DNA from 3 places in the Pseudoalteromonas sp. GCY genome. Region 2 is predicted to be linked to each of the others. Evidence: predicted binding sites of a transcription regulator. Region 2 holds the regulator's gene; each other region holds the start of a gene.
The links. The regulator LexA, encoded in region 2, represses DNA repair genes until DNA is damaged. The targets are predictions, from matches to a motif close to TACTGTATNNNNATACAGTA.

Region 1: JJQ94_RS10085 (DNA topoisomerase III) is a predicted target of LexA. The motif match lies at 2,443-2,462, and genes of this name have one in related genera.
Region 3: JJQ94_RS12255 (SulA-like leucine-rich domain-containing protein) is a predicted target of LexA. The motif match lies at 1,536-1,555, and genes of this name have one in related genera.

What each region holds. Positions count from the first base shown of each region.
Region 1 is NZ_CP068023.1:1,109,562-1,113,827, forward strand. Features, by position in the region: gene JJQ94_RS10075 (Na+/H+ antiporter subunit G) at 1-37, shown strand, start outside; gene JJQ94_RS10080 (methyl-accepting chemotaxis protein) at 254-2,368, shown strand; gene JJQ94_RS10085 (DNA topoisomerase III) at 2,472-4,266, shown strand, end outside.
Region 2 is NZ_CP068023.1:3,874,420-3,878,685, forward strand. Features, by position in the region: gene ctaD (cytochrome c oxidase subunit I) at 1-357, opposite strand, end outside; gene coxB (cytochrome c oxidase subunit II) at 357-1,499, opposite strand; gene lexA (transcriptional repressor LexA) at 1,859-2,473, opposite strand; rRNA gene rrf (5S ribosomal RNA) at 2,975-3,088, opposite strand; rRNA gene JJQ94_RS22885 (23S ribosomal RNA) at 3,207-4,266, opposite strand, start outside.
Region 3 is NZ_CP068023.1:1,605,278-1,609,543, forward strand. Features, by position in the region: gene JJQ94_RS12245 (VC2046/SO_2500 family protein) at 1-402, shown strand, start outside; gene JJQ94_RS12250 (YchJ family protein) at 612-1,073, opposite strand; gene JJQ94_RS12255 (SulA-like leucine-rich domain-containing protein) at 1,119-1,514, opposite strand; gene JJQ94_RS12260 (tetratricopeptide repeat protein) at 1,824-2,273, opposite strand; gene JJQ94_RS12265 (NCS2 family permease) at 2,395-3,684, shown strand; gene JJQ94_RS12270 (hypothetical protein) at 3,751-4,266, opposite strand, start outside.

The DNA.
Region 1 (4,266 bases), 1.4 Mb from region 2:
TGAAAAGACGACTGGCAAAGACAAGATAAAAAAATAGTGCTTCGGCGCTATTTTTTTATCCTTCACTTTATAATTTATTCCTCAAAATACTTCGCCTAAGCATCATAAATTTCAGTACGTTATTAAATTTTTTGCTACAGTTAAAAAAGACTTCATAGTCGCCGATAAAAATAGGGGTCACTCGTTTTATCAAGTTGATGATGAAGGTGCAGTGCAATTTGTTTGCATACTAAGTCTAAAAACTGGGAATGTTATGAAACAAGCTTCGATTAAAAACAAACTCTTATTCTTTGTAACAGCATTAGTAACGAGTTTGGTTGTTATATTAGTGACAACAATGTGGTTTCACCTTGCAGCGGAAAATACCAAGCAAAGTGAAGGAGTCCAACAAGCGATTTATGATGAAATATCCCAAGGCCTTATCGCTAAAGGTAATCAATATGGGCAACGCGTGGCTGGCTTTATTAATGAAGCCTATCGTGTTCCTTACACTTTGGCAGGTGTACTATCTCATACCGCCACACAGGATCCGCTGAGCCGTGAACAAGTACAAGAAATAGTCAATGGTGCGCTAAAGCAAAATCGCTTTGTATCTTCTATGTATGCACAGTTTGAACCGAATGGTTACGATGGTAATGATGTCAGCAATCAAGGTGGTTCAAGTCACTCTGTGCCGGGCGCTGGTACCTTAGAGCTCTACTTTACTCAAGAAGCTAACGGTCCGATGCAGCAAAAAGTTGAGTCAGCAGAAGAAAAATACGCAGACGCAATCAATGAGTTTGGCCTACGAGAAGCCGAGTGGTATTTGTGCGCAAAAGATAAAATAGCGCCTTGCATCATGGAGCCCTATTTATATGAAATTTCTCCGGGCAACAAAATGCTGATGACCTCATTGACCACACCGGTCGTGGTCAATCGTCAATTTAGAGGCTTGGTGGGCGTGGATGTAAATTTGCCGATTTTCCAAACCATGGTTGACGAGCTCTCTAACTCGCTTTACTCAGGAGCCGCTAAAGTAACCTTGTTAAGTGAGCTTGGTCTTGTTGTAGGTTCTAGTCACTACAAGAACCTAGCACGCCCACTTGCTGAGTCGACAAAGTCAGATAGGGCTGAAGTGTTAAAATCGCTGCACACAGGTTCTGGGATTAAGGAGCTTGGTGAGGATTTAGTCGTAGCAGTACCGATTAAAATTGCCTTACCAAATACCACTTGGTCTCTTGTAATCGAACTACCTAAGGCAATTGCACTGAGTTCTGCCACAACGCTGCAAAGCCAGCTGGAGGAGTCGACAAACTCCGTTGGCCGCTGGATGCTTATTATCGGTATTGTTATTGCTGTTATTGGCATTGCCATTGCGGTGGTATTAGTGAACACAATTATCGGCCCGCTTACGCATATTCAGGAGCGGGTAGAGAACTTAGCTTCTAGCGAAGGCGATTTAACGCATGAGCTAGAAGTGAGTCATCATGCTGAGTTGATTGCCTTGGCACATGGCTTTAACCGCTTTACTGATAAACTACGAAAGATGATTGATGACCTAAAAGGTCTTGCTGAATCTTCCTATGAGCAGTCGCATCGAACAACAGAAGCCGCGATAAACATCAAAAACAAAGTCGCTAATCAGCATTTAGAAATAGATAGCGTAGTTACTGCAATTAACGAACTCAGTGCAACCGCTTCAGAGGTGGCTCGGGCGTCGGAAAAAGCGGCTGCAAGTACGAATCAGGCCGCTGATCAAGTTCAGCAAAGCGAACAAAGCATCATTAAAACGACCGAAACGGTGCAATCAATGGCGGATCAAGTTATTGATGCAAAACAAGCGGTCGTGAAGGTATCTGAGCGCAGTGATGATATTTCTAAAATACTAGAAGTGATCAGAGCCATTGCAGAGCAAACTAATTTACTGGCCTTAAACGCAGCAATTGAAGCGGCAAGGGCGGGGGAGCAAGGGCGCGGCTTTGCGGTTGTTGCCGACGAAGTTCGAGCTTTGGCGTCAAAAACACAGGCTTCGACGGACGACATTAGTAAACTAATAGATAACCTACAGAGTGAGGTCGCGAACTCAGGCCGGATCATTGAGAGCTCTGTGCAGTTAGGTGAAGATGCAGTAAGTTATTGCCAAGAATCGGCTAGGTTAATGAGTACCCTAGTTGCTGAGCTGACAAGCATTTCTAATGAAGTAACACAAATTGCGACGGCTGCGGAAGAGCAAAGTATGGTTACCGAAGAAATTAATACAAATACAACGGGCATTTCAGATGCCGCTGCTGAGCTTTCGAAGTTCGCAGATGAAGTAGAGCAAGCGGCCAGTTCAATGACGCTGATAGTCGAACAAAAACACAAGCAACTTAATTTATTAAGAACGTAAGTTTGTTGGTTTGCAAAGAGACTGGAGACAGTCTCTTTGCAGCTATGGCGTTTTTCGTCAAAATTCACTATGATAACTGTATCTATATACAGTTAAGCCAATCATGAAACTCTATATCGCAGAAAAACCCTCTTTAGGTCGAGCAATCGCCGATGTCTTACCAAAACCACATAAAAAACAAGATGGTTATATAGAAGTCGCGAATGGTGATGTGGTTTCTTGGTGTATAGGTCACTTGTTGGAACAAGCTGAACCTGAAGACTACGACGCCAAATACAAAAAATGGCAGTTTCATGATCTACCAATCGTGCCTACTCAATGGCAGTTCAAAGCAAAGCCAAAAACAAAAAAGCAGCTTAGCACTTTAAAAAAGTTACTCACAAAAGCTGATGAAATCTACCATGCTGGAGATCCAGATAGAGAAGGGCAATTGCTCGTGGACGAAGTATTTCAATTCGTAAATTTGCCAGACCGGAAAAGAGCAACGATCCGACGCTTGTTGATCAGTGATTTGAACCCACAAGCTGTGAAAAAGGCATTGGCTTCGACACGTTCTAATCAAGAATTTGTTCCTTTAAGTGTATCTGCACTTGCAAGAGCTAGAGCGGATTGGCTATTTGGGATGAATTTAACCAGAGCATTTACGTTGGCTGGGCAAAAAGCGGGAGTGAATACCGTTTTGTCGGTTGGCAGAGTGCAAACTCCGGTACTTGGCTTGGTTGTAAGAAGGGATCTAGAAATCGAGAACTTTGTATCGAAACCATTTTATGAAGTGATTGCACACATCAATAAACCAAATTGGGGTGTTTTTGAAGCTAAGTGGGTACCAAGTGAAGCATGTAAGCCCTATATGGACGAAGATGGGCGTGTTCTGGTTAAAGCCTTAGCTGAAAATGTCGCGGATCGGATCAGTCAAAAGCAAGCAGCAATAAATAAGGTTGAAACGAAACCAAAAAAGATAAATCCGCCGCTACCCTATAACCTTTCTTCTTTGCAGATTGACGCAAATAAGCGCTACGGTTTATCGGCTCAGCAAGTGTTGGATATTTGTCAGGCACTCTATGAGAAACATAAACTGATCACTTACCCTAGATCAGATAACCGTTATCTACCACAAGAACACTTTGTTGAAAGAGAACAAGTCATTGCGGCTGCTAAGCACAATCAGGGAATAGAAAGTAAGTTTATTAAGTTAGCTGATTTGAATCTAAAAGGAGCGTGTTGGAATGATAAAAAGGTAGAAGCGCATCACGCCATCATTCCAACGACTAAAAAGCTTCGCAGTGCTCAGCTTGGGCATAGAGAGTTGCAGGTCTATCAACTCATTTCTGTACAGTACCTTGCGCAATTCTTTCATCCCTACCGCTACAATGAAACTAAAGTGGAGTTGGAGATTAGTGGTGGTCAATTCAAAGCACAAGCGAAACAAATAACAGATCAAGGATTCAAGATACTGTTTAAAGGTCATGAGGTAGAAAAAGAAAGCCTATTGCCGGAGTTACAGGTGGGAGAGCAACTTTTGTGCGAGAAAGGTGAAGTTAAAGAAAAACAAACTCAGCCGCCAAAGCATTACACTGAAGCTACCTTATTAAGTGCGATGACAGGTATTGCACGGTTTGTTTCCGATCAATCTATCAAAAAGGTACTGAAAGACACTGACGGGCTTGGCACTGAGGCGACGCGGGCCGGAATTATTGAGCTTTTGTTTAGACGGCAGTTTCTTAGACGAGAAGGTAAGACGATATATTCTACGGCGCTGGGAAAAGCATTTATTCAAACCCTACCTGAGTCACTTTCATTACCAGACAGAACTGCGCTCTGGGAGTCATTGCTTGGAAAGATCGCCAATAAGGAAACGTCGTATAATCAATTTATGCAACCGCTTTGTGATGAGTTAG
Region 2 (4,266 bases):
GGGTAGTATCCAAAAACTCCAATTATTCATTCTCGGTAGCGCCATATCAGGAGCACCAATCATCATTGGGATCATCCAGTTGGCAAGACCAGTAAATGCGGGCATTACTGCGCCAAATACCATTATTAGTCCATGCACTGTCGTCATTTGATTAAAAAAATGCGGATCTACAAGCTGTAACCCAGGCTGGAAAAGCTCGGCTCGGATCACCATCGCCATAGCACCGCCAATTAAAAACATGGTTAGTGAGAACAATAAATACAGTGTTCCAATGTCTTTATGATTAGTGGTAAACAGCCAGCGCTTTAAGCCTTTGGGAGCCGTATGGTGTGAATGTTCTTCTACGATGGCACTCATTACTTACTCTCCTCTAATGCATCTATCTCACGCTGTATTTGGCTTGGCTGAATAACATCGCCTGTGTCATTACCCCAGCTATTTCTTTTATAGGTAATCACCCCCGCGATCTGCTTGATTGTTAATTGCTTTGCAAAAGATTGCATCGCAGTTCCTGGACGACCTAAAAGCAAAATATCTATATGATCTTTAATATCTCCAGTGACGACTTTACTCCCTTTCATTGCAGGGAAGACACCTGGTAGCCCAAGCCCCGTAGGTTGATGGCAAGCTGCACAATAAGCCATGTAAGTTTGTTCACCGACCTCCATTAACTCTTGTTTCGAAAGAGTTTGTTGGGCAACTGCTTGTGACTCGGCTTCTGCCTTTGCTTTTTCGGCTTTAGCATAGTTGAGCCAACTATCAAATTTATCAGGACTTACAGCCTCGACGACGACTGGCATAAAGCCGTGATCTTTGCCACATAATTCCGCACACTGCCCCCTATAAATTCCCTCATCGTTTACCTTAGTCCATGCCTCATTTATAAAGCCCGGATTGGCATCCTTCTTCACCGCAAAATCGGGCACCCACCAAGAATGGATGACATCATCTGAGGTCATCAAAAAGCGAACTTTCCTATCGGTGGGAATGACTAAATGCTTATCGACTTCAAGCAGGTAATTTTCATTTTTTTCTTTAAGGTCACTAATTTCATCTTTCGGAGTAGAGAGTAAAGAATAGAACTCAACATCATGCCCCATGTACTCATAGTGCCATTTCCACTGAGAGCCTGTGACCTTAATGGTCAGATCAGCTTTACTCGTATCTTCCATAGCAATAAGCGTTTTTGTAGCTGGTATTGCCATACCAATGAGTATCAGGAAGGGAATAGCAGTCCAAAGTATTTCCACTTTGGTGCTTTCATGAAATTGCGCTGCAACAACGCCTTTTGACTTTCTGTGTTTTATAAGCGCCCAAAACATAATCCCAAATACAATCACTCCAATGACGCAACATATTAGAAATATGGTCATGTGAAGCTCATACACTTGATGACTAATGTCTGTAACGCCTTGCCTCATATTGTAAGCGCTGTTAGCAAGTGAGGGCATGGCGATTAGCACTGCGATGAATGCTACAACTAATCGACAAATTTTCATTTGACGTCTCCTTCAAGACAACTCGTAGTTATCTTTTGTTATTATTGGATGACTGTCATATTGTCTATTTGTACATAGACTTACTGCACGACTATTAACCAATTAGTCAAAAAACAAACAAATTGCAAGATTTTTGAGAAGACTGACTTTAGAATCAAAACAGGGATTATAGAAGGTAAAACGAAGAATGATGAAAAATAGTGTATAAAGATCAGAAAACTAAAAATATTACTAAATGATTAAAGTCACTATAATCATCTTACTTTCACACAGTTAGAAAAGTTAATTATTACTTTCTAAACAAAATATAGTTAAAGCAAGCGCAACTTTATATTTAACGCTACGCTCGCTCTCATAAACTACATCCAGTCAGCGCTTCTAATCACACCTACAGCTAACCCTTCAATGGAGAAATTTTGATGCTCTAGATCCACTTCAATCGCTTTAAACTCTTCATTCTCAGCATGCAACAAAACTTTCTTTCCTTTCTTTTCAAAGCGTTTAACAGTCACGTCCTCTTCTACACGAGCTACTATCACTTGGCCATTTTCAGCCACCTGAGTGCTGTGAACCGCTAGCAGATCACCATCCATAATGCCAATATCCTTCATGCTCATACCATTAACTCTCAAAAGGTAATCAGCATTAGGTTTAAAAAAGCTCGCATCTACATTACAGTGACTTTCTACATGTTGCTCTGCCAGAATAGGCTCACCAGCAGCAACACGGCCGATAATAGGTAAACCAAGTTGCTCTGATTCATCCTCTACAAGTCGAATCCCACGGCTTGCACCAGGGACCATTTCAATAACTCCCTTTTTCGCAAGCGCCTTAAGATGTTCTTCCGCTGCATTTGCACTCTTAAAACCCAAAGCATCAGCTATTTCAGCACGAGTTGGAGGCATGCCAGTATCTTTTATGAATACTTTTATTAATTCAAAGATTTGTTCTTGTCGTTTTGTTAGAGGACGCATTAACTGGTGTTCCATACAGTGGTTTATTTACTGTAAGTATATACAGCTCAAAAAAAATCGCAAATGTTTCTTTATTCGACATATTTTAAGTGTATTTGCTGATAGCATTAATTAAGCAGTATTAAACAAGAAGCGAAGTCCGTGCCTCAGAGCACAACCTGCGACTCTATGCAATAAGAAATAGATTATTAAGATTTAGGGCTGATAAACCGCCTCCCACCATGTTGCACTATGCTGATACGGTGGTGGGAGCGAGTTTACCTCGCGAGATTTTCTATATCCCAAACAGCAAAAAAACCATCACATTGCTGAAACGGGTTTTGATGTACATGTTTTTTTGCTGGAACTTCATTGCAACCCATCAGCGGGTAAACCATCTCCTACCGTGTTGTACTGTGCTGATACTGTGGTGGGAGTGGGAGCGAGTTTACCTCGCGAGGTTTTTAAATCACAAACAGCAAAAAACCCGTCGCATTGCTGCAACGGGTTTCTCTTATTTGGCCCTGGCGATGTTCTACTTTCACATGGGTAATCCACACTATCATCGACGCTGTTTTGTTTCACTTCTGAGTTCGGCATGGGGTCAGGTGGGTCCAAAACGCTATAGTCACCAGGAAATTCTGTTCATCAATGAAGTCTCCCTCATCAATGTAAATCCGGAAAAAGCTTATTAAATTCTTTTGTCTACTTTAGTCTATTAACTTCTGTCGCTTATAAACCACTTTGGCGTTGTATGGTTAAGCCTCACGGGTAATTAGTACGAGTTAGCTTAATGCCTCACAGCACTTCCACATCTCGCCTATCAACGTTGTAGTCTTCAACGGCCCTTCAGTTGACTCTAAGTCAAAGTGAGAACTCATCTCGAGGCCTGCTTCCCGCTTAGATGCTTTCAGCGGTTATCAGTTCCGAACGTAGCTACCGGGCAATGCAATTGGCATCACAACCCGAACACCAGCGGTTCGTCCACTCCGGTCCTCTCGTACTAGGAGCAGCCCCTCTCAATTCTCAAACGCCCACGGCAGATAGGGACCGAACTGTCTCACGACGTTCTAAACCCAGCTCGCGTACCACTTTAAATGGCGAACAGCCATACCCTTGGGACCGACTTCAGCCCCAGGATGTGATGAGCCGACATCGAGGTGCCAAACACCGCCGTCGATATGAACTCTTGGGCGGTATCAGCCTGTTATCCCCGGAGTACCTTTTATCCGTTGAGCGATGGCCCTTCCATTCAGAACCACCGGATCACTATGACCTACTTTCGTACCTGCTCGACGTGTCTGTCTCGCAGTTAAGCTTGCTTCTACCATTACACTAACCGTACGATGTCCGACCGTACTTAGCAAACCTTCGTGCTCCTCCGTTACTCTTTGGGAGGAGACCGCCCCAGTCAAACTACCCACCAGGCACTGTCCTCAACCCCGATTCAGGGGCCTAAGTTAGAACATCAACACTACAAGGGTGGTATTTCAAGGTCGGCTCCACAGAAACTAGCGTCTCTGCTTCAAAGCCTCCCACCTATCCTACACATGTAGGGTCAATGTTCAGTGCCAAGCTGTAGTAAAGGTTCACGGGGTCTTTCCGTCTAGCCGCGGGTACACAGCATCTTCACTGCGATTTCAATTTCACTGAGTCTCGGGTGGAGACAGCGTGGCCATGGTTACACCATTCGTGCAGGTCGGAACTTACCCGACAAGGAATTTCGCTACCTTAGGACCGTTATAGTTACGGCCGCCGTTTACCGGGGCTTCGATCAAGAGCTTCGCCTAAGCTAACCCCATCAATTAACCTTC
Region 3 (4,266 bases), 1.9 Mb from region 2:
TTAGATTTTAGCCAATTTCACCTACCAAAATCTGAAGCTGCCGCAAAAGATAACTCAGAAGAAACACTAAAAAAGCAATTTGAAATAGGTCCACAAAAGCCGCTTGCGCCAAAAGAGTACAATATGCTTATTGGTCAGCATAACGCGCAGCTGGTATCTATGGGGGCGATGGCGACTTTGCGATTGCAGGAAAATTTAAATCCAGAACCTTTTGCTGCACGAAATGATAAAAAGCATATTCCACTCGACGTTGTAGAAAATTTGGAACCAGCGGTTAAAAGACGTTTGGCGAGCGCGCAAGGTAAACTGGCCTTAGTTGCTGATAAAGCAATGGATGCGGCTGGTTTCTATGATCAAATTGCAACGGGAGATATGCAGAGTATGTTACGCGCGACGGCGTAACAACATCAGCAGCTTTTACTCCTTCAAATTGAGCAAGTATAAGTCAAACTGGTATTAAACTTGCCATTTTACAGCTATTCGCTTCGTTATGACATTAAACGCCATGCTTATCGCGCTTCATGTTTAAGCTGAATGGCCCTTAATCATCCTTAGCTCGCTTCTTCAAGCCTTTTTTATTGCCTTGTATCTAATCTCTAATTCAGGTTACTTTAGCTACCGTGGCACTTTTTGTACTTTTTATCACTGCCGCACGGACAGACGTCATTTCTGCCTACTTTGGTTGTAGGCGTATCGTACAATTCGCCATCTAAGTAATACCATCTGCCTGCTTCGGTAATAAAATTTGACCGCTCATGGAGTATATAATGCGTGTTTTCCGCGATATAGTGCGCCTTAAACTCAACGATCCCCTGAGTAGCTTCTACTACTTCTTCTAGCACTTCCAATTTTATAAAGTGTGCGTAATTAGCAAATGCAGCAATATCGTTGACATTGTTTTGTGCTTGTTCAGCATGGGCGTAGGTGTCATGAATATACTTTGCATCTTTTAAGCAGTATGCAGTATAGCGAGAGCGCATGAGTATTTGTGGACGCTCTGCGAATTTTTGTCCCTTAAGATAAGGCTCACAACATTGTGAATAGGGAAGAGATGAATTGCAATAACAAGACATAAAAACTTCAGTTTTAACAAATTTATATCCTGTTATTGTAGCTTGTTAAGCGCTTTGAAAACAGTGGATCGCAACGTCAGATACCGGCAGTTCCATTTTGTTGATAGTTTGCACAGAAGCAATATCTGTCCAAATCACCACAGCAGCGAAATTACCATTGCTGATAGCACTTTTAAGTACATACTCAAGGTCGTATATGTGCTTTTGCCTAATGACGAGCAACTTGCTTGCATCAACTGAAGCGCTTTCTAGTAGTGACTTGTTTGGTACATTATCGGGTGCAACGAGTAGCGTCCAGCCTTGTTTATGCTGACATTTATGTAAAACTTTAAGTAACTCTAAGCTAGCGACGATCTCATCTTCAGCTATTACATTATTGATTTCGTTAAGTGTGTAATAAGTTGAATTGTTTGGCTGTAGAAGTGCATTGCTGTGTAACATAATTGTCTCACTGGTTATCTATACAGTATGTGTATACAGTAGTTTATACAGTGTGTGAATGCAAGGGAAATTGCTAGCTTTTTAATCAATATTTAAGCTTAATTTTTATGTAGTTTAAATTTTCAATATAAAACAATAGGTTGTGATTTTTTGAAATGAAAGCTTAATTGACGAAAGTTCAGTATGAGTAAAGCAATAGTAAGTTTTCCTACTGTATCTATTTTAATCGTCGCAGAGGGAAAGCGTAAGTTTACTTTAGAGAGGCTTGGCTACGCTTAGCCAACATTTTTTGGGTGAGTAAGATTTAATTTACTGGCTAATATGCTGTAGTTGATGGATTTGCTCGTAAAGTGTTGCAGCATAGCACTGTGCATCTCTAAAGCGCTTAGTTGTAAGGAAGCGACGTACATCTAGTAGTACCTGTTCGGCGCCTTTGTGCCCTTGGCTGCTGGCCAAACTTAACCAAGCGGCTGCATGAAAGGGGCTGGGTGGCACTCCTTGACCTTTCATAAACAACAAACCTAAAAAAAACTGTGCCTTTAAATCACCAGACATCGCCGCCAGTCTTAGCCATTTTGCCGCGAGCGGAAAAGATTTTTCTTTTAGGTAATAGAGGCCTTTTTTCAAAGCTTGGGTATTGTCGTGAAGATCTGGAAATTTTGCGTCCGCTTTTAATGGCGACGTTACAAATTCAAGCACATTCAGCAGCTGCTGTTCTAAGTCATGATTTGCTGAGTTGTCGGTGCTATTTTGATCCATATCTTTATTCGCAATAATGTTGATAAGCAGAGTGTAGCTGAATTTTAACTATTTTGTCCGAGTTTTAAAGTGATTCGTGTTAAAATCCAACCACTTGTTCCTCAAATTTGTAATTTTAGTTATGCTCGAGCGGTTATTTTCACTGCAAGCTATGCACACCAATGTAAGAACCGAGGTGATTGCTGGCTTGACGACATTCGTTACTATGGTTTACATCGTTTTCGTAAACCCTGCAATGCTAGCAGAAGCTGGTATGGATCACGGCGCTGCTTTTGTAGCAACTTGTATCGCAGCCGCAATCGGCTGTTTTATTATGGGGCTATGGGCAAACTATCCTTTAGCGCTTGCGCCTGGAATGGGCTTAAACGCCTTTTTTACCTATGGTGTTGTGCTTGGCATGGGTTATACATGGCAAAGTGCATTAGGCGCGGTATTTATGTCGGGCTGTTTATTTCTATTTTTGAGCGTATTCAAGGTTCGTGAGTGGGTGATCCAAGCTATACCTATCGTGCTAAAGCGTGCGATCGCGGCAGGTATTGGCGCATTCTTAGCGTTAATCGCGCTAAAGAACGCGAAAATTGTTATCGCAAGCGATGCTACATTAGTACAACTTGGTGATATCACTTCTCCCGGCCCGCTATTAGCCATTGCGAGCTTTTTTGTGATTGCGGCGCTCATGTACCGTGAAGTAAAAAGTGGCGTGCTTATCAGCATTTTAATGGTAACGGGTATTGCGTGGGGGCTTGGGCTTGTAGATTATCACGGGGTTGTTGATATGCCCCCAAGCATCGCGCCGACCTATATGCAGTTGGATTTGAGCGGAATTTTTGAGCTGTCCATGCTCAGTGTTGTGTTTGCATTTTTATTTGTCGATTTATTTGATACCAGTGGCACATTGGTTGCGGTGACGCAAAAGGCCGGATTATCTGACGAGCATGGTCGTATGCCAAGACTGGGTAGAGCACTGTCAGCTGATAGTACAGCGACGATTGCAGGCTCAGTGCTCGGTACCTCAACGACAACTTCATACATTGAATCAGTGTCAGGTGTATCCGTTGGTGGCCGAACAGGATTGACAGCCGTGGTTGTGGGGACCTGCTTCTTACTCATGATGTTCTTTGCGCCACTGGCACAAATGGTTCCCGCTTATGCAACAGCAGGCGCGATACTGTATGTGTCGGTATTAATGCTGCAAAACCTAAAGTTGATTAACTGGGATGAGATGAGCGATGCTATTCCGGTCAGTGTTGTGTTATTGATGACACCGCTTACGTTTTCAATCGCACATGGTATTGCTTTGGGTTTTATTTCTTATACGGCAGTTAAATTGGCGTGTAACAAAGCAAATGAAATCAGTATCAGCGTTTGGGTACTGACAGTACTCTTTATCGTTAAGTTTGCTTTTGGTTAAGCAAGTGGGTTTACTTCACTTGTAATAAAAAGGCTGGGAGACCAGCCTTTTATGTAAATTGTGGTGTTACCACTTTTTCTTCGGTGCAAACAATACGTCCAAGTCGTCTTGTTCTTGCTCTGCTTTCTTTTTCACCGCTGATGCGTTAGACGCTCTAAGTTCACTGCTGATCTCTTCTAAATAACCTTCCAGTTGTGCTTTTTTCTCTTTTACATAGTCATCATTATATGAGACAGCGCAAATTGTAGCGTAAGCTTTTTCAAAGTATTGTCTTGCTGAACCGACCATATTTGCGGTCCTCGCTGAAAGCCCTCGTTTTATCTGGCTTTCAACATTGATTTTAAGCTGAAATCGCTCGAGCCTACGGTCTTCATTAACGAACAGTTGAGTGTCTACTTTGCCTTTACTATGCTCAGAGCGAAGCAGTTGGCGTAATTTCTTTATGCCTTGAACTAATGCGATAATTTGTTTGTCGTTGTCAGGAAGTGCAATCGAGTCTGAGTCTGCTGTTTTTTCAGGCTGAGTATTTAAGCGCTCTTGCGACTCGTGTAAACGACTTTTTAATTCTCTCGAAGTCGGAGA